DNA from 3 places in the Streptomyces sp. PTL18 genome. Region 2 is predicted to be linked to each of the others. Evidence: predicted binding sites of a transcription regulator. Region 2 holds the regulator's gene; each other region holds the start of a gene.
The links. Region 2 encodes HrcA, which represses chaperone genes, less so after heat shock. Its sites were predicted from a motif close to TTNGCACTCNGNNNNNCNGAGTGCNAA; they were not measured.

Region 1: the regulator HrcA is predicted to act here: its motif matches at 5,174-5,200, upstream of groES (co-chaperone GroES).
Region 3: the regulator HrcA is predicted to act here: its motif matches at 1,654-1,680, upstream of groL (chaperonin GroEL).

The regions. Positions count from the first base shown of each region.
Region 1 is NZ_JCAJZO010000007.1:213,538-223,328, forward strand. It holds gene AC5WS8_RS16310 (LCP family protein) at 1-759, shown strand, start outside; gene AC5WS8_RS16315 (YciI family protein) at 915-1,271, shown strand; gene AC5WS8_RS16320 (RNA polymerase sigma factor) at 1,316-2,587, shown strand; gene AC5WS8_RS16325 (THUMP-like domain-containing protein) at 2,584-3,840, opposite strand; gene AC5WS8_RS16330 (hypothetical protein) at 3,979-4,266, shown strand; gene AC5WS8_RS16335 (polysaccharide deacetylase family protein) at 4,263-5,075, shown strand; gene groES (co-chaperone GroES) at 5,347-5,655, shown strand; gene groL (chaperonin GroEL) at 5,772-7,397, shown strand; gene AC5WS8_RS16350 (ester cyclase) at 7,478-8,185, opposite strand; gene AC5WS8_RS16355 (SDR family NAD(P)-dependent oxidoreductase) at 8,263-9,036, opposite strand; gene AC5WS8_RS16360 (MOSC domain-containing protein) at 9,126-9,791, opposite strand, start outside.
Region 2 is NZ_JCAJZO010000002.1:278,820-288,610, forward strand. It holds gene AC5WS8_RS05680 (nitronate monooxygenase) at 1-799, opposite strand, end outside; gene dnaJ (molecular chaperone DnaJ) at 1,155-2,291, opposite strand; gene hrcA (heat-inducible transcriptional repressor HrcA) at 2,292-3,311, opposite strand; gene AC5WS8_RS05695 (MBL fold metallo-hydrolase) at 3,509-4,252, shown strand; gene AC5WS8_RS05700 (DUF3097 domain-containing protein) at 4,307-5,122, shown strand; gene AC5WS8_RS05705 (Uma2 family endonuclease) at 5,143-5,601, opposite strand; gene hemW (radical SAM family heme chaperone HemW) at 5,614-6,846, opposite strand; gene AC5WS8_RS05715 (SpoIIE family protein phosphatase) at 6,888-8,819, opposite strand; gene AC5WS8_RS05720 (response regulator) at 8,977-9,519, shown strand; gene AC5WS8_RS05725 (AMP-dependent synthetase/ligase) at 9,527-9,791, opposite strand, start outside.
Region 3 is NZ_JCAJZO010000008.1:114,221-124,011, reverse strand. It holds gene groL (chaperonin GroEL) at 1-1,529, opposite strand, end outside; gene AC5WS8_RS17690 (cold-shock protein) at 1,937-2,140, opposite strand; gene AC5WS8_RS17685 (MoaD/ThiS family protein) at 2,590-2,865, opposite strand; gene thrC (threonine synthase) at 2,917-4,197, opposite strand; SAM riboswitch class I at 4,216-4,372, opposite strand; gene AC5WS8_RS17675 (glucosyl-3-phosphoglycerate synthase) at 4,566-5,510, shown strand; gene AC5WS8_RS17670 (alpha,alpha-trehalose-phosphate synthase (UDP-forming)) at 5,616-7,049, shown strand; gene otsB (trehalose-phosphatase) at 7,056-7,901, opposite strand; gene AC5WS8_RS17660 (DUF3263 domain-containing protein) at 8,109-8,336, opposite strand; gene AC5WS8_RS17655 (ABC transporter substrate-binding protein) at 8,386-9,678, opposite strand; gene AC5WS8_RS17650 (ROK family protein) at 9,784-9,791, shown strand, end outside.

The sequences.
Region 1 (9,791 bases), on a different contig from region 2:
GAGCAGAACGCGGCCCTCGGCGGGGGCGACATCTCGGGCGCCCGTTCGGACACGGCGATGGTGGTGCACATCGACGCGGGCCGCACGAGGGCCACGGTGGTCAGTATCCCGCGCGACACCCTCGTCACCCGGCCGTCATGCCCCCTGCCGTCGGGCGGCAGGACGGCGGTGGCGTACGGGGTGATGTTCAACACCGCCTACGAGCTGGGCGGTCCGGTCTGCGCGGTCAAGACCGTCGAGTCGATCACACGGATCCGCATGGACCACTTTCTGGAGATCGACTTCTCGGGGTTCGCCAAGCTGGTGGACGCGCTCGGCGGGGTCACGGTGACGACGGACCAGAACATCGCCGACGACAAGAGCCATCTGCAGCTGAAGGCGGGCACCCACCACCTCGACGGCACCCGGGCCCTGGCCCTGGCCCGCACCCGGTACGGCATAGGCGACGGCAGCGACCTCGGCCGCATAGCTCTCCAGCAGCAACTGGTGAAGGCGCTGCTGGACCGGCTCGCCTCGACGAACCTCCTCTCCGACCCCGCCAGGCTGTACCGGGTCGCCGACGCGGTCACCGGAAGCCTGACCACCGACACGGGACTGGACTCACTCCCGGAGCTGACCCGACTGGGCGCCAGCCTGAAGGGCCTGGCCTCGAAGAACGTGACAACGGTGATGATGCCGGTGGTGCCCGCCCCCTCGGACGCCAACCGGGTGGTGGCGAAGGACCCGGCGGCGAGCGACCTGTGGGCCTCGCTGCGATGAGGACGGCCGGCGCGGGCTCTGTGCCCGCTGCGTTCGTCCCCCGCGGAACGCGTCGAAGAAATTCCGTGGGCCGTGTCGATCCGGTGCGCGCTCGTTCGACGTAAGGGGTGAGAGGCCGGGAACAGCCGGCCGCCGCCCCGTACCGAGGAGTCACCATGCCGCGATACCTGTCGATCGTGCGTGTCGACGAGACCACCGCGCCCGCTCAGGGCCCGAGCCCCGAGCTGATGCAGCGGATGGGCGAGCTGATCGAGGAGATCACCAAGGCCGGGGTCATGCTCGACACCGCCGGGCTCACGCCGGCCGCCCAGGGCGCCCGGGTGCGCTGGGAGGGCGGGCAGCTGTCCGTCACGGACGGCCCGTTCACCGAGTCCAAGGAGGTCATCGGCGGATACGCGCTCATGCAGTGCAAGAACAGGGCCGAGGCGATCGAGTGGGCCAAGCGGTTCGTGAAGGTGCACGAGGAGCACTGGACGATCACCTGCGAGGTCCGGGAGATCGCCGAGGCGTGAGCGCCGTTTGGCACCCGCCCGCCGGGGGTGTTTGCTGGTGGGCTGTGGAAGAGCAGCCCATCCGCGCCCCCGGCGTCCCGGCCGGTGCCGTCGAGACCGTCTTCCGGATGGAGTCCCCGCGGGTCATCGCCGGTGTCGCCCGGATCGTGCGGGACGTCGGGATCGCCGAGGAGCTGGCGCAGGACGCCCTGGTCGCCGCCCTGGAGCAGTGGCCGCGGGACGGGGTGCCGGACAACCCCGGTGCCTGGCTCATGGCGACCGCCAGGCACCGTGCCATCGACCTCGTACGCCGCCGGGAGCGGTACCTGCGCAAGCTGGAGGAGGTCGGGCGGGACCTCGGCACGGCGCCGTACCACGTGGACGAGCCGTCCGACCCGGACGACATCGACGACGACCTGCTGCGGCTCGTGTTCACCGCCTGCCACCCGGTGCTGTCCGCCGAGTCCCGCATCGCGCTCACCCTGCGGCTGCTCGGCGGACTGACCACCGCCGAGATCGCTCGCGCGTTCCTCGTACCGGAGGCCACCGTCGCCCAGCGCATCGTGCGGGCCAAGCGGAGGCTCGCGGCGCGGGGCGTCGCCTTCGAGGTGCCGTACGGTCCCGAGCGCGAGGCCCGGCTCGGGTCCGTGCTCGAGGTCATCTACCTGGTCTTCAACGAGGGATACGCGGCCACGGCCGGTGGCGACCTGCTGCGCCCCGCCCTGTGCGAGGACGCCCTGCGGCTGGCCCGGGTGCTGGCCGGGCTGATGCCCAGGGAGCCCGAGGTGCACGGGCTGGCCGCGCTGCTGGAGTTCCAGGCCTCCCGCACGGCGGCCCGCACCGGGCCGGACGGCGGCCCCGTGCTGCTGAAGGACCAGAACCGGGCGCGCTGGAACCGCCTGCTCATCGCCCGCGGCGTCACCGCCCTGGGCCGCGCCGACGCGGTGGCCGCGGGGGCCCCCGGCCCGTACGTCCTGCAGGCCGCGATCGCCGCCTGCCACGCGCTCGCGCACACCTACGAGGACACCGACTGGGCGCGCATCGCAGCCCTGTACGGTCTGCTGGCCGCCCGCTCCCCGTCACCCGTCGTCGAGCTGAACCGCGCGGTCGCCGTCTCCATGGCCGAGGGACCGGGCCCGGCCCTGGAGATCGTCGACCGGCTGGCCGCCGGATCCGCCCTGCGCGACTACCACTTGCTGCCGAGCGTCCGGGGCGATCTGCTGGCCCGGCTCGGGCGCACGGCCGAGGCCCGTGAGGAGTTCGTCCGGGCCGCCGCCCTCGTCCGCAACGAACGGGAGCGTGAGCTGCTCACGGCGCGCGCGGAGGACTGCCGTTAGACGGGATGCCCGAGCAGCATGGTGGGCGCCCCGGCGACCCGGGTCAGGAACACGGTCACCGCGTTCGGACCGTGCGGCTTGGGCAGGACCTTGCGGCGCAGTTCCTCCGGTTCGACGGCCGAACCGCGCTTCTTCACCGTCAGGATCCCCACCTGCCGCTCCCGCAGCAGCGCCTTCAGCTTCTTCACGTTGAAGGGGAGCCGGTCGGTGATTTCGTACGCGGTGGCGTAGGGGGAGGCGCGGCGCTCGTCGGCCGTCACATACGCGATCGTCCCGTCGATCAGGCCGCCGCCCACCTCCTCGGCCACCTCCGCCACCAGATGCGCGCGGATGACGGCGCCGTCCGGTTCGTAGAGGTAGCGGCCGAGGGGGCGCACCGGTGGGTCGGGCAGGCCGCGCCCGCGCAGCAGGCGCGGTCCGGGCAGGAGCGTGGCCCGTACCTCGCCCGGCCGTGTGCCGAACCACAGCACCGCCTCCTTCACATCCCCGCCGTCCGAGATCCACTCGGCCTCCGCCTCGTCGGGCACCGCCTCGTGCGGGATGCCCGGCGCCACCTTCAAGGCGGCGTGCGGGGCCTTCAGGGCCGTGGCCACCGCCCAGGACAGCGGAGGTGAGTACGCCTCGGGGTCGAAGATGCGCCCGCCCGTCACCCGGCCACCACCCCTCACCGACGCTCCCGGGGAGCGCGACGCCCGGGGGGACTCCCGCCGCGCGGCCCCTCCCGGTCTGCCGCCGCGCCGTGCGGGGTCGACGAAGACGGCGTCGTACGGGGACACCTCCACCTCCGTGACGTCGGCCTCGCGCACCTCGATCAGGCCGGAGAGGCCCAGCGCGTCGGCGTTCGCGCGCGCCACGGCCGCCGTCAGCGGGTCGCGGTCCACGGCCAGGACGCGGATGCCGGCCCGGGCGAGGGCGATCGCGTCGCCGCCCACGCCGCAGCACAGGTCGGCGACGGAGGCCACCCCGAGCGCCAGGAAGCGCTCGGCGCGGTGGGCGGCGACCGTGGCCCTGGTGGACTGCTCGACGCCGTTCGGGGTGAAGAACATCCGTTGCGCGTCCTGTGCGCCGAACTTCGCCGCCGCCCGCTCGCGCAGCCGTGCCTGCGCGAGGGCCGCCGAGACCAGCTCGGCGGGGTGCTCGCGGCGCAGCCGGGTGGCGACGGCCAGTTCCCGCGCCGGGTCGGTGCCGCGCACCTCGTCCAGGAGGGCGCGGCCCTCGGGAGTGAGCAGGGAGGCGAAGGAGAGGTCGTTCACCCGGTCATTGTCGGCCAGCCGGTGGACGGCGTGCGCCGGATCGCGGTGTCGGCCCGCCGTGGACGCCGGGGACTGGAAGGATCCGGCACCATGCGACTCGTAGGACAAGATGACAAAGAGTGCGCAAACTGCCCCACTGTGCGTGCGTCGCGCTTGACGGGTCCTGGGCCGACGGTCGCGGCCCGCGCGGTTCTCGCCGTCCTGACCACCACCGCCCTCGCCGTCGGGTGCGCCGGCAGCGAAGGGGCTCCCGGCACGCCCGGCCCGCCGGAGCCCCGCAGGCCTCCGGTGGCGCGCGCACTCGACAAGCACGCCACCGAATTGCGCGCCGCGTACACCCGGCGCGTGGTCGCCGCCAGGCGCTGGGGACTCGGGAAGCCGACCGGCGAGGGGCGCGCGGCGGCGCGCCCGGAGGACCACCTGTGAGGGCACGGTGGCTGCGCACCCTGCTGGCGGGGGTCCTGGCCGCCGCGGTCCTGGCCGGGGCGACCGGCTGCGCCCAGTCGGTCGACCCCATCGAACGGCTGGGCAAGAAGGCGGCGCAGAGGGTGCGCAGATCGTACGGGCCGCACGAGGGGGCGTACCGCCGCTGGGGGCTCACCGCCCCGCTCGTGCCCGCGCCCTGGCCGCCCCGCCCCCTGCCGCGGTACGTGGACCCGGAGGACGAGGGGCTCCCGGAGGTCCTCGACCGTGTCCCCACCCACGACAAGGTCGTCTTCCTCACCTACGACGAGGGCGCCGAGCGGGATGCCCGGTTCGTCGAGATGGTCCGTGACCTGCGGCTGCCCATCAGCGTGTTCCTCACGGAGGGTGCCGACGGCCCCGGGTACGCGCGCACCGCGCGGCTGCGGGCGGCGGGGGCGACCATCCAGAACCGCACCCTGGGCCACGCCGGACTGCGCGGCCGTCCCTACGCGGAGCAGCGTGCCCAGATCTGCGCCGGGCGGGACCGTCTGCCCTCCCGCCTGGCCCGGCGCCCCCTGCTGCTGCGCCCGCCCTACGGCAGATACGACCGCACGACCCTGCGGGCCGCGGCGGACTGCGGTGTCACGGCCCTGATCCTGTGGCGCCCGACGCACGCCTACGGACGATCCGAGGCCCTCCACCCGGGCGACATCCTCCGCCCTCACGAACCGGGCCGCCCCCTGACCTCCCTGGCCACGGAGACGACCCGCCTGCTGCGCCGCCTGCAGTCGAGAGGCTTCGCGGTGGCCCGTCTGGAGGACTACCTCTGACCGGGCGTGCCGGACGGTGGTCCCGGGGGCGTCGCCCCCACCCCCGGGTGAACACCACCCCCGGGCAACCCGGCTCGGCACGGCGCGCGCCGCCGGCATTGGCACTCCGCTTGACCGAGTGCTAATCGCGGTCATAGTCTCGGCTCTGGCACTCGGCAGATGAGAGTGCCAACACAGCGACGGGCAGGTCCGGCACCCGCGACGACGGATCGACCTGGTCGCCACCTCAGACAGTTAACCCCGTGAGATCTCCGAAGGGGGAGGTCGGATCGTGACGACCGCCAGCTCCAAGGTTGCCATCAAGCCGCTCGAGGACCGCATCGTGGTCCAGCCGCTCGACGCCGAGCAGACCACGGCCTCTGGCCTGGTCATTCCGGACACCGCCAAGGAGAAGCCCCAGGAGGGCGTCGTCCTGGCCGTGGGCCCGGGCCGCTTCGAGGACGGCAACCGTCTTCCGCTCGACGTCAAGGTCGGCGACGTCGTGCTCTACAGCAAGTACGGCGGCACCGAGGTGAAGTACAACAACGAGGAGTACCTCGTTCTCTCGGCCCGCGACGTGCTCGCGATCATCGAGAAGTAAGTCACCTCAGCATTCCTGCTGTGAGCTGCGCCCCTGGCCCCCGCGACCGATAAGAGAAGCCGGGCGCCCGGGGCGCGGTTTCGTTCATCCAGATTTCCGAGAGGGCTCCCGCTGCCATGGCGAAGATCCTGAAGTTCGACGAGGACGCCCGTCGCGCCCTCGAGCGCGGCGTCAACAAGCTGGCCGACACGGTCAAGGTGACCATCGGTCCCAAGGGCCGCAACGTGGTCATCGACAAGAAGTTCGGCGCCCCGACCATCACCAACGACGGCGTCACCATCGCCCGTGAGGTGGAGATCGAGGACCCGTACGAGAACCTCGGCGCCCAGCTGGTCAAGGAGGTGGCGACCAAGACCAACGACATCGCGGGTGACGGCACCACCACCGCCACCGTGCTCGCCCAGGCGCTGGTTCGCGAGGGCCTGAGGAACGTCGCCGCGGGTGCCTCCCCGGCCGCCTTGAAGAAGGGCATCGACGCCGCCGTGAAGGCCGTCTCCGACGACCTGCTGGCCACCGCCCGCCCGATCGACGAGAAGTCCGACATCGCCGCGGTCGCCGCGCTGTCCGCCCAGGACCAGCAGGTCGGCGAGCTGATCGCCGAGGCGATGGACAAGGTCGGCAAGGACGGTGTCATCACCGTCGAGGAGTCCAACACCTTCGGTCTGGAGCTGGACTTCACCGAGGGCATGGCCTTCGACAAGGGCTACCTGTCGCCGTACTTCGTGACGGACCAGGAGCGTATGGAGGCCGTCCTCGACGACCCGTACATCCTCATCAACCAGGGCAAGATCTCCGCCATCGCGGAACTGCTGCCGCTGCTGGAGAAGGTCATCCAGGCCGGCTCCTCCAAGCCGCTGCTGATCATCGCCGAGGACCTCGAGGGCGAGGCCCTGTCCACCCTGGTCGTCAACAAGATCCGCGGCACCTTCAACGCGGTCGCCGTCAAGGCCCCCGGCTTCGGTGACCGCCGCAAGGCGATGCTGCAGGACATGGCGGTCCTCACCGGCGCCACGGTCGTCTCCGAGGAGGTCGGTCTCAAGCTCGACCAGGTCGGCCTGGACGTGCTGGGCTCCGCCCGCCGCGTCACCGTCACCAAGGACGACACCACGATCGTCGACGGCGCCGGCAAGTCCGAGGACGTCGCGGGCCGCGTCGCCCAGATCAAGGCCGAGATCGAGACCACGGACTCCGACTGGGACCGCGAGAAGCTCCAGGAGCGCCTCGCGAAGCTGGCCGGCGGCGTGTGCGTGATCAAGGTCGGCGCCGCCACCGAGGTGGAGCTGAAGGAGAAGAAGCACCGCCTGGAGGACGCCATCTCCGCGACCCGCGCCGCGGTCGAGGAGGGCATCGTCTCCGGTGGTGGCTCCGCCCTCGTCCACGCCTCCAAGGTGCTGGCCGACGGCCTCGGCAAGGAGGGCGACGAGGCCACCGGTGTCGCCATCGTGCGCCGCGCGGTCGTCGAGCCGCTGCGCTGGATCGCCGAGAACGCGGGCCTCGAGGGCTACGTCATCGCCCACAAGGTCGCCGAGCTCGACAAGGGCAGCGGCTACAACGCCGCCACCGGCGAGTACGGCGACCTGATCAAGGCCGGCGTCATCGACCCGGTCAAGGTCACCCGCTCCGCCCTGGAGAACGCCGCCTCCATCGCCTCCCTGCTTCTGACGACCGAGACCCTGGTCGTCGAGAAGAAGGAAGAGGAGGAGCCCGCCGCGGCCGGCCACGGCCACGGCCACGCCCACTGACGTACTGCTGCGTCGCCGAGGGCCCGGTACCCCCTGGAAAGCACCGAGGGGGTGCCGGGCCTTCGCCCTGTTCCGGCGTCCTACCGCTCCAGCTCGTCCAGGACACCCAGCTGCTCCATCAGCCCCAGCTGGTCGTGCTGCCACCAGGTCTCGGTGATCTTTGCGTCCTCCCCGAAGCGGAAGAGGGTCATACCGGTCATGGTGACCTTCCTGCCGGTGGGCGGGATGCCCAGGAACTCGCCCTTGTGCGTGGCGTCCCACCTCCACCGCGCGCACACCCGGTCGCCCTGCTCGATCAGGTCGTCGATCGTGAAGGCGAAGTCGAAGGCGTCGCGCCACATCCGGTACTCGCGCCGGATGGCGTCCAGGCCGATGGTGTCCTGCGGATTGACGGGGTCGTGGCTGTGGCAGCCCTCCGCCATCAGGTCGTTGAGCGGTGGCAGTTCCCCCGCCGTCGCCAGCGTGTCGAACAGGCGCCGTACCGCATCCGTGTACAACTGTTCGTCCCGCACCACCTCCAGGTCGACGAAGGTGGGCATCTCGTCGCACAGGGCGACCATCTCGCGGAAGACCTGGTCGGTCTCCGGGAGGTTGGAGTTCCGCATCGCCTCCTCGTAGGAGGGGAACTCCACGATCTCGATGAAGTGCGAGGTGTCGGACCGGTCCCTGCAGATCACGTCGTGGGTCGCCGTCCGCCTGCCCCTGGTCTTCTCGACCCATCGGTCCATGATCCGGTTCATCTCGTCGAACCGGCTGGTCTTGCAGTCGATGAGCTGCACGAATGTCATGACGCCGCCTCCGGCCCCCCTGGGTCCTGACGCAGATACGCCCCATTTTCCCACCCGAGGGGCGGCGTCACCTCGTGCTACTGCGGCCCGTACTTGCGCCCCGTCCGCGAGCTGATCCCGCCCAGCAGCGCGCGGGGGGTCACCTTGGCCACCCCCATCAGCACCTTGTACCGCGGGTCCGGGATCGACAGCGTCTTGCCGCGGGCCAGGTCGGCGAGCGCGGCGGCGACCAGTTTGTCCGCGTCCAGCCACATCCAGTTCGGGATGCTGTCCGTGCCCATCCCGGCCCGCTGGTGGAACTCGGTGCGCACGAACCCCGGGCACAGCGCCATCAGCCGTACGCCCGACCCGGCCAGGTCCTTCGCCGCGCCCTGCGTGAACTGCACGACCCACGCCTTCGACGCCCCGTACGTACCGCGCGGCACGAACGCCGCGACCGAGGCCACGTTGACGATGCCGCCGCGACCGCGCTTCCGCATCGCCCCCGCCGCCGCGCTCGTCAGCCGCAGCACGGCCTCGCAGTGCACCTTGAGCATCCGCAGCTCGTCGGCCATCGACACGTCGAGGTACCGGCCCTTGTTTCCGAAGCCCGCGTTGTTCACGAGCAGGTCGACCGGGTTCCTCAGATCGGACAGGCGCGTGGCGACCGCCTCGATGCCCTCGTCGGTGGCCAGGTCCGACGTCAGTACCTCCGCCTCGATGCCGTGCCGGTCGTGCAGCTCGGTCGCCTGTTCCCGCAGCCGCTTGGTGTCGCGCGCCACCAGGACGAGGTCATGGCCGTCGGCGGCCAGCCGCCGTGCGAACGCGGCGCCGATGCCCGCGGTCGATCCCGTAATCAGAGCCGTTGTCATGGGCCAACGATAGTGACCCGGAGTCGGCGGGTCCGCCTGACGGACGGGGCATTTCACCGGCTCCGGCAGCAACGTTCGTCTGCTCCGGGCTACTTCCGGGACGCGTACTTGTGCGCGTACTCCCGTGCCGCCGCCACGCTCTCCGGGTGCAGCGCGTCGCCCGCCGCCAACAGGCTCGGCAGCAGGTTCCGTTCCGTGGTCGTCGCCCGGAACTGCAGCGCGACGGTGACGTCGTGGTCGGGCCGGTGCACCACCGTGACGGGGTCGCCGACCCGAATCTCACCCGGCTCGATCACCCGCAGATAGGCGCCCGGCGCCCCCCGGCGCGTGAACCGCTTCACCCAGCCGCGCTCGCCGAGGTGCTCCTGGAAGGTACGGCACGGAATCCGCCCGCAGGTCACCTCCAGCACCAGCTCCGCCCCGATCCGCCAGCGCTCGCCGATCCGGGCGCCGGACACGTCGAGCCCTTCCGTGGTGAGGTTCTCGCCGAACGAGCCGCTCGGCAGCGACCGGCCCAGCTCGCGCTCCCAGCCGTCGAGGTCCTCGCGGGCGAACGCGTACACCGCCTGGTCGTCACCGCCGTGGTGCCGCAGGTCGCACACCGCGTCCCCGGCCAGCCCGCTCGCGCCGGCGCCCTTCGGGCCGGGCGCGGTGACCCGCACGGGCCCCTCCACCGGCCGTTTGTCGATGCCGGTCAGGCCCTCCGGCTGGTCGGTGTACTCGACGGCCACGGGGCGGCCCACGTTCAGGGACAG
Region 2 (9,791 bases):
GGGTCAGCTCGGTGCGGACGAAGTGGGGATCGGTCAGCGCCTGCTTGTGCACGGGGTGGGCACCGGACTCGGGCGTGGCGAGGAACGCGGTGCCGAGCTGCGCGGCGCTCGCCCCCGCGGCGAGGACGGCGGCGATCTGGCTGCCGCGCATGATGCCCCCGGCGGCGACGATCGGGATGCCCACGGTCTCGCGGACCTGGGTGAGGAGCGACAGCAGCCCGATACCGGCGCCGTCGCTCTCGTGGCTGTCCCGGTGGGTGCCCTGGTGGCCTCCCGCCTCGACGCCCTGCACGATCACCGCGTCCGCGCCCGCCTCCTGCACGGCGAGAGCCTCCTCGGCGGTGGTCGCGGTGACCAGGGTGAGGGTGCCGAGGCGGCGCAGGGAATCCAGGACGTCCGGGGCCGGGACGCCGAAGTGGAAGGAGACCACCGGGACCGGGTCGTCGAGGAGGACGGCGAGTTTGGCGTCGTAGCCGTCGTCACGGCCGCTGTCGCGGTCACCGAGCTCGGTCCTGTACCAGGTGGCCTCACCGGCGAGCTGGTTGGCGTAGACCTCGACGGCGGCCGGGTCGGCATGGTCCGGCTGCGGCATGAAGACGTTCACGCCGAACGGGCGGTGGGTCAGCCCGCGAAGCTGCTTGATCTCCTGGTACATCCCGTCGGCGGTCTTGTACCCGGCCGCGAGGAACCCCAGGCCACCGGCCTCGGACACGGCGGCGGCGAGCTGCGGCCCGGAGGCGCCGCCGGCCATGGGGGCCTGCACGATCGGGTGCGGGAGGAGATCGGTCAGGGAGGGCATGACGGCATGTTGTCACGTCTTTCGAACGAGTCGGAATCCGACCTTCTGTGGCATACGCCGGTGGAACAACCAGCCCCTCCGGGACCCGTGCTCGAAGAGCTCGGGCGATTCCGAGGACGAGGACGGGGCCGCCCGCTCCGAAGCGGGGTCCGGGGCGGCAGTCCCCAGGGGCGACGGCACCGAGGCCGGGTACCGCTCCACCTCCGGGTGGCCAAGGCCGCTCCGCCCCCGGGTGGCCAAGGACGCGGCGCCCGTGGAACGCGTCCTTCAGCCGCGAGAACAACCCCCGCCGCCCCGGCCGACCGTGCCTGCCCGGGGGCCAACCCGCGGACCTCCGGCCCACCCGGCCCCGGCGTCAGCGCCCGTTGAACGCGTCCTTCAGCCGCGAGAACAACCCCTGCTGCCCCGGCTGGAACTGCCCCTGCGGTCGCTCCTCGCCGCGCAGCTTCGCCAGCTCGCGCAGCAGTCGCTCCTGCTCCGGGTCCAGCTTGGAGGGCGTCTGGACCTCGACGTGGACGATCAGGTCGCCCCGGCCACCGCCGCGCAGATGGGTGACGCCGCGGTTGTGCAGCGGGATCGACTGCCCGGACTGCGTACCGGGCCGGATGTCGACCTCCTCCAGGCCGTCCAGCGTCTCCAGCGGCACCTTCGTGCCGAGGGCCGCCGCCGTCATCGGGATGGTGACCGTGCAGTGCAGGTCGTCGCCGCGGCGCTGGAAGGTCGGGTGCGGCAGCTCGTGGATCTCGACGTACAGATCGCCGGCCGGACCGCCGCCGGGGCCGACCTCGCCCTCGCCCGCGAGCTGGATCCGCGTGCCGTTGTCGACACCGGCCGGGATCTTGACGGTGAGCGTCCGGCGCGAGCGCACGCGCCCGTCACCCGCGCACTCCGGACACGGGTTCGGGACGATCGTGCCGAAACCCTGGCACTGCGGGCACGGCCGGGAGGTCATGACCTGGCCCAGGAAGGACCGCGTGACCTGCGAGACCTCGCCCCGGCCACGGCACATGTCACACGTCTGCGCCGAGGTGCCGGGCGCGGCGCCCTCGCCGTTGCAGGTGTTGCAGACGACGGCCGTGTCGACCTGGATGTCCTTCGTCGTGCCGAAGGCCGCCTCGTCCAGCTCGACCTCGAGCCGGATCATGGCGTCCTGGCCCCGGCGGGTGCGCGAGCGCGGCCCGCGCTGCGACGCCGTGCCGAAGAAGGCGTCCATGATGTCGGAGAAGTTCCCGAAGCCGCCCGCGCCGAAGCCGCCCGCACCGGCACCGCCCGACTGGGACAGCGGGTCGCCGCCGAGGTCGTAGACCTGCTTCTTCTGCGGGTCCGAGAGCACCTCGTACGCGGCGTTGATCTCCTTGAACCGCTCCTGCGTCTTCGGATCGGGGTTGACGTCCGGGTGCAGCTCGCGAGCGAGCCGGCGGAACGCCTTCTTGATCTCCTCCTGCGACGCGTCGCGGCGCACGCCGAGTACGGCGTAGTAGTCCGTGGCCACTTACGACTCCGCCAGGATCTGTCCGACGTACCGTGCCACCGCTCGTACCGCTCCCATCGTTCCCGGGTAATCCATGCGGGTCGGTCCGACCACGCCGAGTTTCGCTACTGCCTCGCCGCCCGAACCGTAGCCCACGGAGACGATGGACGTGGAGTTGAGTCCTTCGTACGCGTTCTCATGACCGATACGCACCCGCATGGCCGGATCCTTCGCCTCGCCCAGCAGTTTCAGAAGCACGACCTGCTCCTCCAGCGCCTCCAGGACGGGGCGGATGGTGAGAGGGAAGTCATGCGCGAAGCGGGTGAGGTTGGCGGTGCCGCCGATCATCAGCCGCTCCTCGGTCTCCTCCACCAGCGTCTCCAGCAGCGTGGAGAGCACCGTCGAGACCGTGCTGCGGTCCTCCGGCTCCTCGAACGCCTCGGGGAGATCCTGCACGAGCTGCGGGACGTCCGCGAAGCGGCGGCCGGCGACCCGGCTGTTGAGCCGTGCGCGCAGGTCCGCGAGCGACGTCTCGCCGAACGGCGCCGGGCAGTCGATCATGCGCTGCTCGACCCGTCCGGTGTCCGTGATCAGCACGAGCATCACACGCGCCGGCGCCATCGCCAGCAGCTCCACGTGGCGCACGGTCGAACGCGTCAGCGACGGGTACTGCACCACGGCGACCTGCCGGGTGAGCTGGGCGAGGAGCCGTACCGTGCGCGCCACCACGTCGTCGAGGTCGACGGCACCCTCCAGGAAGTTCTGGATGGCGCGGCGCTCGGGCGGACTCATCGGCTTCACGGCCGCGAGCTTGTCCACGAAGAGGCGGTAGCCCTTGTCCGTGGGGATGCGTCCTGCGCTGGTGTGCGGCTGGGCGATGTACCCCTCCTCCTCCAGCGCGGCCATGTCGTTGCGGACGGTGGCCGGGGAGACGCCGAGGTTGTGCCGCTCGGTGAGGGCCTTGGAACCCACCGGCTCTTCGGTGCCCACGTAGTCCTGGACGATGGCGCGCAGCACCTCGAGCCTGCGTTCACTGAGCATCGCGCACACCTCCAGCGGTCATGTCCCCTTGGCGCTTCCCCTGGCACTCTGCGCTTGTGAGTGCCAGCATTCCCCGGCCCAGTGTACGGCTGTCGGGTACACACCCGGCAAGGGCGGGCGCCGGTGCCGTGCCCGGGTGTACCACCTGTACCGGCCTGTCCCCTGCCGCTTCGGGCGCCTGCGGATAGCGTCGCCGTATGACGGTGTTGTGGGAAGAGCCGGGGTGGGAGGCGCTCGGGGCGCGTGTGGGGCGGACCAGGCTTCCGGTCTGGGACTGCACGGCCGGGCTGGTGGTGGGCGACGACGCGGCGCTGCTGGTGGACGCCGGATCGAGCCTGGCGGAGGGTGCACGGCTGCGCGACGCGGCGGAGCGGCTGCTCGAGCCGCTCGGCTCGGACCGGCGTGTGACGCATCTCGCGCTGACCCACCCCCATTTCGACCATGTCTTCGGGGCGGCGGCGTTCGCGGGCGCGGAGGTGTTCGGGGCGGTCGGCATCGACGGGGTGTTCGCCCACGGGCGGGGCGCACTGCTCGCCGACGCGGTGCGCAACGGCTTGGACCCGGCGGACGCGGCGGCGGCCGCGGATCTGCTGGTCCGCCCGCGCCACCAGGTCTCGGGCGAGTGGACGCTGGACCTGGGCGGGGTGCAGGTGCTGCTGGCGAACGTGGGCCCGGGCCACACCGCCCACGACCTGGTGGTGTTCGTCCCCGGGAACCCCGGTTTCCCGGAAGTGGTCTTCTGCGGGGACCTGGTGGAGGAGTCCGGCGAACCGCAGGCGGGCCCGGACGCGATCCCCTCGCACTGGCCGGCGGCCCTGGACCGGCTGCTGGAGCTGGGCGGCGAGGACGCGGTGTACGTGCCGGGGCACGGGGCGGTGGTGGACGCGGGGTTCGTACGGGCCCAGCGGGACGAGTTGGCGGCCCGTTTCGGCGTGTCGTAGCGACTCCCGGCGTGTCGTGGGACCTCGCGAACACCTTCTCCTATCGTCATCCGAATGCGCCAGTACTCTCCGGACCTGACCCCGCCGTGGAAGAAGCCGAAGCCCGTGCCGGAGGTCCCGGCGGACCCCGGTCTGGTGGTGGAGGAGCCGCGCACGGGGTTCTGCGGGGCGGTGATCGGCTGCGAGGCCGGCACGGTGACGCTGGAGGACCGCTTCGGCAAGCACCGGGTGTTCCCGTTGGAGCCGGGGGGCTTCCTGCTGGAGGGCCGGACGGTGACCCTGGTGCGTCCTGCCGGGCAGGCGCCGGTGCGCCCCACGCGCACGGCGTCGGGCTCGGTCGCCGTCCCGGGAGCGCGCGCGAGGGTGGCCCGCGCCGGCCGCATCTATGTGGAGGGCCGCCACGACGCGGAGCTGGTCGAGAAGGTGTGGGGCGACGACCTGCGCATCGAGGGCGTGGTGGTGGAGTACCTGGAGGGCGTGGACGACCTGCCGTCGATCGTGGAGTCCTTCTCCCCGGGCCCGGACGCGCGGCTGGGCGTGCTGGTGGACCACTTGGTGCCCGGTACCAAGGAGTGGCGGATCGCGGAGTCGGTGACGAGTGAGCACGCGTTGGTGGTCGGGCACCCGTACATCGACATCTGGGAGGCCGTGAAGCCGGCCTCCCTGGGGATCGCGGGATGGCCGAAGGTCCCACGTGGGCAGGACTGGAAGACAGGGGTGTGCCGGGCACTGGGGTGGCCGTCGGACAACACCGGCGCGGTGTGGCAGGCAATCCTGAAGCGGGTGCAGTCCTACAAGGACCTGGAGCCGGAGTTGCTGGGGCGGGTGGAGGAGCTGATCGACTTCGTTACGGACGGCGGCGGGGTTTGACGCCGGGGAACGTCCCGGACTCAACCGGTGTCCAGTTCGAGGCCGAGATCCTCCGGCAGCGGCGCTCCGAACTCGGTGATCTCCTGCCGCCGGTAGTCGACGCCGTCTCCCTTTCCCACGGGCTTCGTCAGCAGGACGCACCGCGCCGTGATCGGATCCACGATGAGGTGGACAGGCACCCTGCCGGCGGCGTGGACCGACCGCTTGATTGCGCGGTCCCGCTGGACACTGGTTTCGGCGACGGTCTCGACGACCATGGTGACCGGGCTGCACGGCATCGGGCGGCCCGGGCCGGGCAGGGCATCGCGCGCCACGACCACCGGATCCGGTACGGGCTCGCCGGCCTCGTCCACGATGTCGACGTCCTGCGTCCGGAGGATATGCCGGCGATCCAGTGGAATCTCGCGGCAGCCTGTGAACCAGGTGGTTGGGGACCGAACCTCCGTTCCGTTGGCATACACCCGTCCGTCGGCACACACCCACCGGAGTGATCAGTCCACCAGGTCCCGCACCACCGCATCCGCCAGCAGCCGCCCCCGCAGCGTGAGAACGGCCCGCCCCTGCTCGTACGGCCCTGCCTCCAGCAGCCCCTCCCCCAGCGCCCGGCGCGAAGCCGACAGCCCCTCTTCCCGCAGCAGCGCCAGCGGCACCCCCTCCCGAAGCCGCAGCTCCAGCAGGATGCGCTCCACCCGGCGGTCCTCCTCCGACAGGACCTCCCGGCCCGCGCCCGGGGAACGGCCCTCCGCCAGCGCCGCCGCGTACGCCCCCGGATGCTTCACGTTCCACCAGCGCACGCCCCCCACGTGGCTGTGTGCCCCCGGGCCCGCGCCCCACCAGTCCGCGCCCCGCCAGTACAGCTCGTTGTGCAGGCAGCGACCGGAGGTCGACGTGGCCCAGTTGGAGACCTCGTACCAGTCGTAGCCCGCCGACCCCAGCACCTCGTCAGCGATCAGATAGCGATCCGCGTGCACGTCGTCGTCCGTCATCGGGATCTCCCCCCGGCGGATGCGACGGGCGAGCCGTGTGCCCTCCTCCACGATCAGCGCGTACGCCGAGATGTGGTCCGGGGCCGCCTCCAGCGCCGCCTCCAGGGAGGCCCGCCAGTCGTCGTCCGACTCCCCCGGTGTGCCGTAGATCAGGTCCAGGTTCACGTGCTCGAAGCCCGCCGCCCGCGCCTCGGCCACGCACGCCTCGGGGCGGCCCGGGGTGTGGGTGCGGTCGAGGATCTTCAGGACGTGCGGACGGGCGCTCTGCATGCCGAAGGAGATCCGGGTGAAGCCACCCTCCCGGAGGGTGGCCAGATACGCCGGACCGACCGACTCCGGATTCGCCTCGGTCGTCACCTCCGCGTCGTCCGCGAGGCCGAACTCGTCGCGGATCGCCCCCAGCATCCGTACGAGGTCCTCCGCGGCCAGCAGCGTCGGCGTGCCGCCCCCGACGAACACCGTGCGCACCTCGCGCGGGTCGTCGCCCAGTACCTTGCGGGCCAGCCCGACCTCGTCGATCAGGGTGGACGCGTAGTTGTCCCGGGAGGCCAGGACTCCTCCGGTGCCCCGCAGCTCCGTCGCCGTGTAGGTGTTGAAGTCGCAGTAGCCGCAGCGCGTCGCGCAGTACGGCACGTGGAGGTAGAACCCGAGGGGGCGCTCGGCGGCCCCGGTGAGCGCGTGCGCGGGCAGTGCGCCGTCGTCGGGGACCGGATCGCCGTCGGGGAGTGCGGAAGGCATGTCCCCCATTGTCCCGTACGGCCGGAACTACTCGATCCGGCTCATTCCGCTTGCAGTACCAGCAGCGCCAGGTCGTCCTCCGGGGGCTTCCCGTCGAACTCGTGCACAAGCGTCCTGATCCGCTCGGCGACCAGCTCCGCGTTCATCCCGGCGCAGCCGGCCAGTGCCGCCGCGAGCCCGTCGCCGTCGTCGAACTGGCGCGACCCGCTGCGCCGCTCGGTCACCCCGTCGGTGACGCACAGCAGCGTGTCCCCGGAGCGCAGGTCGAAGGTCTCGCACGTGTACGTCTCGTCCTCGACGACCCCGAGCAGCGTCTGCGGCCGGGCCACGGCCCGTACGCCGCCGTCCGGGCCGAGCAGCAGCGGCAGTGGATGCCCGGCCGAGGCGAGCGTACAGCGCACCCCGCCGTCGAAGGGGACGAGTTCACCGTAGAGGAGGGAGAGGAAGCGGGCGTGGGGGCCGTCGTCGACGACCGGTGTCGGCGTGCCCGCCGCGACCAGCGCCCGGGCCGCCGCGTCGGAGGCCTCCGTGGCGTCGTCGAGCAGGAGCTGGTTGAGGCGGTCCAGGACGTCCGGAACGTCGTAGCCCTCGCGGGCCAGCAGCCGCAGCCAGGGCCGGGCGAGCCCGATCACGACCGCGGCCTCCGGCCCCTTGCCCTGGACGTCGCCGAGCGCGAAGCACCACCGTCCGTGGCCGGCGGGGAAGATGTCGTAGAAGTCACCACTCGGTCCGCCCTTGTCGCACGGCTCGTACACGAGTGCGCTGCTCACCCCGGGGATCTCGGCGACCGCGCCCGGCAGCAGCCCGCGCTGCAGCACCCGGCTGATGGTGGCCTGGCGCGCGTACTGCCGGGCCGCCCCGATGGCCAGTGCCACCCGGCGGCTGAGGTCCTCGACGAGTCCGGTGACCTCGTCGGGGAAGCGCAGGAGCCCGGCCCGCCCGATGACGAGCGTGCCGAGCGGCCGCCCGCCGGCGATCAGCCGGTAGGCGAGCGCCGCTCCGGTCGCGCCCCGCGGGCCGAGGGCCTCGCCGGGCCAGGGCACGGGCACCGCCCGGGACCGCACCGACTCCGGCAGTCGGGGCGGGTCCTTCTCCAGGGCCCGGCGCAGTTCCTCGATGCGGTTCTCACTGCCGTGCCAGACGCGGGCGAGCCGTGGCCCGGCGGCGACGGACGCAGACGGCCCGTGCCAGCCGGTCGCCTCGTCCTCCAGCCACACCGCGCACCACTCGGCGAGCCGGGGCACGATCAGCTGCCCCGTGAGGGCGGCGACCAGGTCCTCGTCGAGCTGCCCGGCGAGCAGGTCGGACGCCTCGGCCAGGAAGGACAGCGCACCGCGGCCCCGCCACTCCCCCTCGTGCAGGCCGCGCCCGGGCTCGGCGAAGGCGGCGAGTTCGGGCCCGAGTATCTCGGCGGGACTCAGCCCGCGTCCCAGGGCACTGTCCCCGGCGTACGTCTCGATCCCGGCCTCGACGTCCAGGGCGCCGTGCAGGGGAACCAGCGCCCAGACGGTCTTGGTGCCGGTGCGGTAGATGATTCCCCAGGCCGTGGAGAGGGAGGAGACGAGGCGCAGCCCCCGGCCGTACTCCGGTATGCCGTAAGGGCGGTCGGCGCCTTCGTCCCGTACGGCGCGGGAGGGGTGGTGGTCGGAGACCTCGACGAAGAGCGCGGGCGACTCGCCCTGTGCGTCCATGAGGCGGCAGACCAGCTCGACGTCGGTGCCGGCGTGCACGACGGCGTTGGTGACGAGTTCGCTGACGACGAGCAGGGCGTCGTCGGCCGGCCGCTCGATGACGGCGTCGGGCTCGCCGGCCCGGTCCCACTCGCTGAGGGCGCCGCGCACGAGCCGGCGGGCGTTGCCGACGGCGAGCGGGCTGCCGGAAAGCGTCACCCGCACCAGCGTGCGCAGGCCCGCTGACTCGAGCACGTCGGGGGCACGGGAGGCGGTCTCCCGTTGGGTGGGAATGGGCCCCATGGACAGCTCCCCGGGCAGTTCGGACGAATACGCCTGTGGCGATGCGGACAGGGTGACAGACTGGCTCCGCCCCTACGCACCGAGTTACCGAAGTGGCCCGCCATGAGTGAGAACCGTGCTACCCATGTGGTCGAAGACGGACAGATTCGAGCAGGGCATGCCTCCTGAGACAACGTACGAGGACAGCGCCGAAATCCTCCTCGTCGACGACATGGAGGACAACCTGACCGCGCTGGAGGCCGTGCTGCGCTCGCTCAACGAGCCGCTGGTGCGCGCGCGTTCGGGCGAGGAGGCGATGAAGGCACTGCTCGAGCGGCGGTTCGCGGTCGTCCTGCTGGACATCCGCATGCCGGGCATGGACGGCTTCGAGACCGCCGCGCACATCAAACGCCTCGACCGGACCAAGGACGTCCCGATCGTCTTCCTGACCGGCTCGGACGCGGAGGCCGGGTACGCCTTCCGGGGGTACGCGACGGGGGCCGCGGACTATCTGACGAAACCCTTCGATCCGTGGGTGCTGCGGGCGAAGGTGACGGTGTTCGTCGATCTGTACCGCAGGAACAGGCGGTTGGAGCGGCTGCAGGAGGGCCTGGCCGGGCTGGAGGAACGCCTGGCCGCGGACGAGCTCCCGGACCTGTCCGAACTACGGCGGCAGGTCCGGGAGTTGCAGCGGTGGGCAGCCGGGGGGCGGACGCCCTGAGGCCTCCTCAGGCCTCGCGCGTGCCCGCGTACATCTCGTCGATCAGGTGCTTGTACTCCCGTTCGACGACCGGCCGCTTCAGCTTCAGGCTGGGTGTGATCTCCCCGTGCTCGACATCGAGGTCCCGCGGCAGCAGCCGGAACTTCTTGATGGTCTGCCAGCGCTGGAGGCCCTCGTTGAGCTGCTTGACGTAGCCGTCGACCATCTCGACCGTCGCGGGCGCGGCGACGACCTCCGCGTACGACTTCCCCTCCAGGCCGTTCTCCTTCGCC
Region 3 (9,791 bases), on a different contig from region 2:
GCGGCGATGGAGGCGGCGTTCTGCAGCGCGGAACGGGTCACCTTCGCCGGGTCGATGATGCCCTGGGCGATCATGTCCACGTACTCGCCGGTCGCGGCGTTCAGGCCGTGGCCCGGGGTGAGGTTGCGGACCTTCTCCACCACGACGCCGCCCTCGAGGCCGGCGTTGACGGCGATCTGGGTCAGCGGGGCGGTCAGAGCCTTGCGGACGATCTCGGCGCCGACGGCCTCGTCGCCCTCGAGCTCCAGCTTCTCGAAGGAGTTCTGCGCCGCCTGGACCAGGGCCACGCCACCACCGGCGACGATGCCCTCCTCGACGGCCGCCTTCGCGTTGCGGACGGCGTCCTCGATGCGGTGCTTGCGCTCCTTGAGCTCCACCTCGGTCGCGGCACCGGCCTTGATGACGGCCACGCCGCCAGCGAGCTTCGCCAGGCGCTCCTGCAGCTTCTCGCGGTCGTAGTCGGAGTCGCTGTTCTCGATCTCGGCGCGGATCTGGTTGACGCGGCCGGAGACCTGGTCGGCGGAGCCGGCACCGTCGACGATGGTGGTCTCGTCCTTGGTGATGACGACCTTGCGGGCGCGGCCCAGGAGGTCCAGGGTCGCGTTCTCCAGCTTGAGGCCGACCTCCTCGGAGATGACCTCGCCGCCCGTGAGGATGGCGATGTCGCCGAGCATGGCCTTGCGGCGGTCGCCGAAGCCCGGGGCCTTGACGGCGACGGACTTGAAGGTGCCGCGGATCTTGTTGACGACCAGGGTCGACAGGGCCTCGCCCTCGACGTCCTCGGCGATGATCAGCAGCGGCTTGCCCGACTGCATGACCTTCTCCAGCAGCGGGAGCAGGTCCTTGACCGAGGAGATCTTGGAGTTGGCGATCAGGATGTACGGGTCGTCGAGGACGGCCTCCATACGCTCCATGTCGGTGGCGAAGTACGCCGAGATGTAGCCCTTGTCGAAGCGCATGCCCTCGGTGAGCTCCAGCTCCAGACCGAAGGTCTGCGACTCCTCGACGGTGATGACGCCTTCCTTGCCGACCTTGTCCATGGCCTCGGCGATCAGCTCGCCGATCTGGGTGTCGGCGGCGGAGATGGAGGCCGTGGAGGCGATCTGCTCCTTGGTCTCGACGTCCTTGGCCTGCTCGAGCAGCGAGGCGGAGACGGCCTCGACGGCCTTCTCGATACCGCGCTTCAGGGCCATCGGGTTGGCACCGGCGGCCACGTTGCGCAGGCCCTCGCGGACCAGCGCCTGGGCGAGCACGGTCGCGGTGGTCGTACCGTCGCCGGCGACGTCGTCCGTCTTCTTGGCGACTTCCTTGACCAGCTCGGCGCCGATCTTCTCGTACGGGTCCTCGAGCTCGATCTCCTTGGCGATGGAGACACCGTCGTTGGTGATCGTGGGGGCGCCCCACTTCTTCTCGAGGACGACGTTGCGGCCCTTGGGGCCGAGGGTCACCTTGACGGCGTCCGCGAGCTGGTTCATGCCGCGCTCGAGGCCGCGCCGCGCCTCCTCGTCGAACGCGATGATCTTGGCCATGTGAAGTGGTCCCTCCAGGACTGGGGGTGATTACTTCGGACCGCGCCCGCGCCCGCGACGGACGGCCCCGGCCGGAGGTTCCTTGCCCCACCCGGTCCGCGGCCTCACCGACCCGGTCCTTCTGTTGTCACTCTCACCTTCAGAGTGCTAACGCCAATGATTAGCACTCGCACCGTCCGAGTGCAAGGCGCTCCCGCGAAGCGGGCTCGTCGAGGGGTGGTGGTCGGGTGACGGGCGGGCGCGGGCGGCCCCGAGGAGAGGAGGAGGTGAACGCCGCGGTGCGCCCCCTGCCGGCGCCCGTCCCGGAGCGGTGCCCGAGCAGGTCCCGGACAGACCGAGGGGCCCGCATCCCGGACGGGATGCGGGCCCCTCGACACGTCGGACAGTGCAGTCGTCGGCGCGTTGTATCAGGCGGTCACGCGGACCATGTCCGCCTGCGGGCCCTTCTGACCCTGCGAGATCTCGAACTCGACCCGCTGGCCCTCTTCCAGGGTGCGGTAGCCGTCCATCTGGATCGCGCTGTAGTGGACGAAGACGTCCGCACCACCGTCGACCGCGATGAAGCCGTACCCCTTCTCCGCGTTGAACCACTTGACGGTGCCCTGAGCCATGCCTAACTCCCCTATTACTGGCCCTTGCACGGATCCACACTTCGCGGATCCGGGTCAGACCTCACCCCCCAACGGTTGGGGGCGTGCGCCGGAACGCGTCGACCGCGGCTGAATGTATCTGTCCAACTGCCCTCTGCAACAGGTCAATCGGACGAGAATTCGGGGTGCGACCGGTCGGGAATGTGCCGAGAATTCACCCGATTTCAGGGCAAGTCGGGCCCGGCAAAGGGAACGAATGGCGCAAAAGCCCTGCACACTTTGGCTGTTTCTCGTCGGGTGCGCGGCATCCGATCGCGGCCCCGGAGGGGAAGACCGGGAGCGTGTTCCCCAACTGTACCGCGCTCAACCATGCAGAATTGCCCCCTCCGTTTCTCTCACGGAGAGGGCAATTCGATGAACGGGGAGTGACGCACGTTACCGAGGGTAATGACGGTGCGTCCGAACGACCGTCAGCCGCCCGCCACCGCGGGGATGATGGAGACGCCCGCGCCGTCCGGTGTGGCGGTCTGGAGACCCTGCTCGAAGCGGACGTCGTCGTCGTTCACGTACACGTTGACGAAGCGGCGCAGCTTGCCCTGGTCGTCCAGCACCCGGGCGGCGATGCCGGTGTGGTTCTTCTCCAGGTCCTCGATGACCTCGGCGAGGGTCGCGCCCTCGGCGGCGACCTCGGCCCGGCCGCCGGTGTAGGTGCGCAGGATGGTGGGGATGCGGACGGTGACGCTCATAGGGGGTGACCTCCGGTCGGGGTGCGGCTGGCGGGTGGGGCGGTGAGGAGGTCAGACGAGACCGGCCTCGCGGAAGGACTCGAGGGTGGGACGGATCGTCGCGGTCGGACCGGTGCCGGCCACCGCGTCCAGCGTCTTCAGACCGTCCCCCGTGTTGAGGACGACCGTCGTCTTCGCCGGGTCGAGGACGCCGTTCTCGATCAGCTTGCGCGTGACGCCGACGGTCACGCCGCCCGCCGTCTCGGCGAAGATGCCCTCGGTGCGCGCCAGCAGCTTGATGGCGTCGACGATCTGCTCGTCCGTCACGTCCTCCACGGCACCGCCCGTGCGGCGCGCGATGTCCAGGACGTACGGGCCGTCGGCCGGGTTGCCGATCGCCAGCGACTTGGCGATGGTGTTCGGCTTCTGCGGCCGCACCACGTCGTGGCCCGCCTTGTACGCCACCGACACCGGTGAGCAGCCCTCGGCCTGCGCGCCGAAGATCTTGTACGGCTTGTCCTCGACGAGCCCGAGCCGGATCAGCTCCTGCAGGCCCTTGTCGATCTTCGTCAGCTGCGAGCCGGAGGCGATCGGCACCACGATCTGGTCCGGCAGCTCCCAGCCGAGCTGCTCGGCGATCTCGTACGCCAGGGTCTTGGAACCCTCCGCGTAGTACGGCCGCAGGTTGACGTTGACGAAGCCCCAGCCCTCGCCGGCCGGGTCGCCGATCAGCTCCGAGCAGAAGCGGTTCACGTCGTCGTAGTTGCCCTCGATGCCGACGAGCTCGCCGCCGTAGACCGCGGCCATGACGACCTTGCCCTGCTCCAGGTCGTGCGGGATGAACACGCAGGAGCGGAAGCCGGCCCGGGCCGCCGCGGCGCCGACCGCGCCCGCGAGGTTGCCGGTGGAGGAGCAGGACAGGGTGGTGAAGCCGAAGGCGCGCGCTGCCTCCAGCGCCTGGGCGACCACGCGGTCCTTGAAGGAGTGCGTCGGGTTACCGGAGTCGTCCTTCACATACAACCCGCCGGTGACGCCCAGCTCGCGCGCCAGGTTGTCGGCCTTGACGAGCTTGGTCCAGCCAGGGTTGAGGTTCGGCTTGTCGGCGACGTCCGCCGGGACCGGCAGCAGCGGCGCGTAGCGCCAGATGTTCGCGGGGCCCGCCTCGATCCGCTTCCGCAGTTCCTCGGTGCCGTAGCCGGAGAAGTCGTAGGCGACCTCGAGGGGACCGAAACACTCCTCGCAGGCGAAGACCGGGCCGAGCGGCACCCGGTGGCCGCACTCGCGGCAGGACAGGCCCGCGGCGGGTCCGAGGTTCACGGAGTCGGTGGTGCTTGCAACGGTCTGCACAGCCATGTCAGGCGAGGCCCTTTCTCCTCATCTTCCCCACGACGCACCTCGCCGTGAGACGGAATTGGCACCTTCCCTAGCCGGGAGCCTCGCGGAGACGATCAACAGTGATCTACGAGAGCCGGCTGGAGGGTTGCCGGGGCTTCATCGGGCCGTGTCCCTCTGCCCCTCTGGATGAGCTGTATGTGATTGTTTCGCCGGCGCGGGCCGCGGTGGGCCCCGACATGCGATGGTCACCGGCGTTGTTCAAGACTGTAACCGACGGCCGGGAGAGTTGAGATAGTCGTCCGAACCGCGAGACGGATCACAAGAGAGACCCGTTCGACCGTCCCCGACTCACCCCCACCCCGTAGGAACGTGAGGAGCCGCTGACCGTGCTGGAAGAAGTCGAGCGCTGGCTGAGCACCCGCTCCTGGTCCGTCACCGACCGCCCGCTCCACCAGATCATGGCCGCGAAGCGCGCCTCGGGCTCCTCGGTCAGCGTCGTGCTGCCCGCGCTCAACGAGGAGGAGACGGTCGGCGAGATCGTCTCCGTCATCCGCCACGACCTCGTGCGTCAGGTCCCGCTGGTCGACGAGATCGTCGTCGTCGACTCCGGCTCCACCGACCGCACCTCCCAGGTCGCCGCCGCGGCCGGCGCGAGGGTCGTGCACCGCGACACGATCCTGCCGCGCATTCCGGCCGTGCCCGGCAAGGGCGAGGTGCTGTGGCGCTCCCTGCTCGTCACCGGCGGGGACATCGTCTGCTTCGTCGACGCGGACCTGAAGGAGTTCTCGTCGGACTTCGTGACCGGGATCGTGGGCCCGCTGCTCACCGACCCGGGCGTGGACCTGGTGAAGGCGATGTACGACCGGCCGCTCGCGGGGGCGGCGGGGCAGGGCGGCCGGGTCACGGAACTGATGGCGCGCCCGCTGCTCAACATGCACTGGCCGCAGCTCGCCGGATTCGTCCAGCCGCTCGGCGGCGAGTACGCGGCCCGCCGCTCCCTGCTGGAACGGCTCCCCTTCCCGGTCGGGTACGGCGTCGAGCTGGGCATGCTGGTGGACGCGCTGCACCTGGTGGGCCTGGACGCGCTGGCCCAGGTCGACGTGGGGGTGCGCAAGCACCGCCACCAGGACGGTCAGGCGCTCGGCCGGATGGCCGCCGCGATCTACCGCACGGCCCAGCTCCGCCTGGCCCGCGGCCATCTGATCCGCCCGGCCCTCACCCAGTTCGAACGCGGGTCGGACGGCTTCGAGCCCCGGACGTACTCCGTGGACACCGAGGAGAGGCCGCCGATGGCGCAGATCGCGGAGTACACGGAACGGAAAGCGGCCTGAACCGTGCTCGCCCGGGCGACCGGGCGACCGGACGTGGCGGAGACCATTCCGCATACGGCCGAACCGTACGTTTGAGCGTTTTCCGCTCGGGCTAGGTTTCGTGGCATGGCTTCCACGCAGCACGCGCACGGCGCCCGCATCCTCGTCGCCTCCAACCGTGGCCCCGTCTCGTACACGCTGGACGGGTCCGGGCAGCTCACCGCCAAGCGCGGCGGAGGCGGCCTGGTGTCGGGCCTGTCGGCGATCGGCCCGGACGCGGACGCCGTATGGGTGTGTGCGGCCCTCGACGACGGCGACCGCGAGGCCGTACGCCGCACGGGTGGCGCGCTGGATCCGGCCGACACCGGAGGCCGGCGGGTCCGGATGCTCGACATCGCGCCGGACGTGCACGCGGACGCGTACAACGGCATCGCGAACTCGGTGCTGTGGTTCGTGCACCACATGCTCTACCAGACGCCGCTGGAGCCGGTCTTCGGCCGGGAGTTCCGGCGTCAGTGGGCGTCGTACGAGGCGTACAACCGGGCGTTCGCCGAGGCGCTCGCCCAGGAGGCGGCCGAGGGCGCGGCGGTGCTGATCCAGGACTACCACCTCGCTCTGGCCCCCGGCATGCTCCGCGAACTCCGCCCCGACCTGCGGATCGGCCACTTCTCCCACACGCCGTGGGCCCCGCCGGACTACTTCCGCCTGCTGCCCGACGACATCGCGGCGCAGGTGCTGCGCGGCATTCTGGGCGCGGACCGGGCGGCGTTCCTCACCCGGCGCTGGGCGGACGCGTTCACCGCGTGCTGCGAGGCGCTCGTCGGCGGGCTCGGGGACACGCGGATCGGGGTGCACGGTCTGGGTGCGGACGCCGAGTTCCTGCGCAGGCGGGCGCACCAGCCGGACGTGGACGAGCGGATGGCGATCCTGCGGGAGCAGATCGGGACGGCACCCGACGGCCGCCCGCGCAGGGCGATCGTGCGGGTGGACCGCACGGAGCTGTCGAAGAACATCGTGCGGGGCCTGCTGGCGTACGAGGAGCTGCTGGAGTCCCACCCCGAGTGGTGCGAACGGGTGGTGCACGTGGCGTTCGCCTACCCGTCCCGGCAGGACCTGGCCGTCTACCGGGACTACACGGCGGAGGTCCAGCGGGTGGCCGCGGAGATCAACGAGCGGTACGGGACACCGGGCTGGGTACCGGTCGAGATGCACGTCAAGGACGACTTCGCGCGCTCCCTGGCCGCGTACCGGCTCGCCGACGTGGCCCTCGTGAACCCCATCCGGGACGGCATGAACCTGGTCGCCAAGGAGGTCCCGGTCCTCTCCGACGAGGGCTGCGCCCTGGTGCTGTCCCGGGAGGCCGGGGCGCACGAGGAGCTGGGCGACGACGCGGTGACGGTGAACCCGTACGACATCGGGGGCACGGCGGCCGCGCTCCACGCCGCGCTGTCGATGCCGGCGGACGAGCGGGCGGAGCGCGCCAAGCGGCTGGCCGCGCAGGCCACGGCGCTTCCGCCCGCCCGGTGGTTCCTGGATCAGTTGGCCGCGCTGGAGGCCTAGAGCTCCCTACGCCAGCCTCTGTGCCAACGACCTCAGGAGCTGCACCACCCCTGCCGGGCCGTCGACCACCACGTCCGCCCGCTTCGCCAGGTCCGTGACCTCGTCGCTGCCGCTGCAGACCAGGAGGCCGGGGACGCCGTCGGAGCGGAGTTTGTCGACGGCGGCGAAGGCGGACAGATCGCCCAGGTCGTCGCCCGCGTACAGGACCGCTTCGGCGCCGGTCTCACGGACGTACTCCGTGAGGGCCACCCCCTTGTCCATGCCCGGCGGGCGCAGTTCCAGGACCATGCGGCCGGGTTCGACGATCAGGCCGTGGCGGGCGGCCAGGGCGGCGAGGGGTTCGCGCAGGGCCTCGAAGGCGGCCTGCGGGTCCTCGGCGCGGCGGGTGTGGACGGCGACGGCGCGGCCCTTCTCCTCGATCCAGGTGCCGCGCCAGGCGCCGATCCCGTCGAGGAGACCGGGGAGTTCGGCGCGGACGGCGGCGACTCCGGGGTGGGGGGCCGGAGCGGTGACGGTGCCGGTGCGGGCGTCCCAGCGTTCGGCGCCGTAGTGGCCGAGGACGACGAGGTGGTCGAGTCCGGGGACGCCCGCGAAGCCACCGTTGCGGACGGCGACGCCGGCGGGACGGCCGGTGACCACCGCGACGGAGGCGACCTTCGGGGCGAGGGCCGCGAGGGCGGGGACCGCGTCCGGATGGGCGCGGGCCTGGTCGGGGTCGGGGACGATCGGGGCGAGCGTCCCGTCGAAGTCGAAGGCGAGGACGGCCCGTTCGGGCCGCGCGAGGATGGCGTCGAGACCGTCACGCCCCGCCGGAGTGGCGGGTGTCGGCAAGGAGTCCGTGTGGCTGCCCATGGGTCCGACCCTATCGGCGCCCAGCCGGGCGCACCCACGGGTCATGGGGGCGCGCCGGGCGCGCGCCCCCATGACCCGCGCGGCCGACGGGCGATCCGCCCGGGGTGCGGGGCGCCGATCCGCCCCGGCCCCCGATCGACGACCAGGCCCCGATCGACGACCGGGCCCCGATCGACGACCGGCCCGGATCGCGAGCGGGTGGCGCGTTCAGCGTTCCGCGCGGCGCGCCTCCCGGACGCGGCGGAGACGGTTGACGGTGACCGGGGCGTGGGCGAGGGCCCTGGGGTCGTCCAGGAGGGCGTTGAGCAGCTGGTAGTAGCGGACGGGGGCGAGGCCGAGCTCCTCGCGTACGGCCCGCTCCTTGGCCCCCGGCCCGGAGAAACCGCGGCCCTCCAGGGCCAGGATGGCCTTCTCTCTCGGGTTCAGGTCGTCCATGCCGGAACCGTAACCGGTGGGTCCGACACACTCCCCCGCGTGCCTGCCGTCAGCGGGCCGCGTTGTCCGCCGTCACGGCCGCCCGCTGCAGCTGGCCCAGGATCGCCGCCGGGCTCGCGTCCGGGCCGACCGCCTTGCCTATCTGCTGCTTTATGTCCGCGCTGACCCTCGCCCACGACGTCTTGCCGACCGGGTACAGCTCCGCGGTCGGCAGCTCCTGCAGGAACGGCTCCAGATCCCGGTCCCCGGACGACTGCGCCATGGCCTCCTGCGCGGAGGTGGTCACGGGCAGCAGGTCGTACTCGCGGGAGAAGGACAGCACGTTCTTCTCGCTGTACACGTAGTCGAGGAACTCACGGATCTGGTCCTGGTGACCGTGCTGCCGGAACGCCATCATCCAGTCCGCCACGCCCATGGTCGACTTCGCCCGGCCGTTGATCCCGGGCATCGGCACCATGCCGAACTTCACGCCCTTCTCCCGCGCCATCTTCATCAGGGACGGGTGGCCGTTCAGCATGCCCACCTCGCCGCGCGTGAACGCGGCGAAGGCGTCGGCGCGGTTCAGCTGCCCCGGGGCCACCGGGCCCGTCAGGCCCTTGCCCACCAGGTTGTCCTTCAGCCAGGTGAAGGTGGCCACGTTCTGCGGGGAGTCGAGGGCGTAGGAGCCGAAGCCGTCCAGGTAGCCGTCACCGCCGCTGAGCAGCCACTGCATCGTCTCCGCCTGCGCCTCCTCGGGGCCCAGCGGCAGCGCGTACGGGTACTTCACGCCCTTGGCCTTGAGCAGCTGCGCGTCCGTCGCGAGGTCGCTCCAGCTCTGGGGCGGGGTGGTGATGCCGGCCTCGGAGAACAGCGCCTTGTTGTAGAAGAGGATCCGTGTGGAGGCGGCGAACGGCATGCCGTACTGGGTCCGGTTCACCTTGCCGGCGTCGCTCAGCTCCGAGGCGAAGTCCGCCTGGACGGGGATCGAGAGGACGTCGTCGGCCGGGTACAGCCTGCCCGCCGCCGCGTAGTCCGCGTACGCCCCGATCTGCGCGATGTCCGGGGCGTCGCCCCGGTCCACCATCTCCCTGACCTTGCGGTCGACGTCGTTCCAGGAGTAGACGCTGACGTCGACCTTGATCCCGGGGTGCTCCGCCTCGAAGTCCTTGACCAGCTGGTCCCAGTATTTGCCGGAACTGTTCGCCGAGGAGTCCCCGTAGTCCGCGGCCACCAGCCGCAGGGTGACGTCCCCGGAGCCCACCGCACCCGCGCAGCTCGCCAGGGCTCCGGTCATGCCGAGAGCGGACACCGCCGCGATCAGCCCCCTGCCCCATGTCGTCCTGTGCGTCACGCGTCGCTGCACTTGCTCTCGTCCTGCCGTCTCGTCATGCGGAATATCCAAAACATAAGGTCTACACCACCCGGAGTGGACTAGACCTCTCCGGGGTGCAGGGGCGACACTGTTCCCGTGAGACA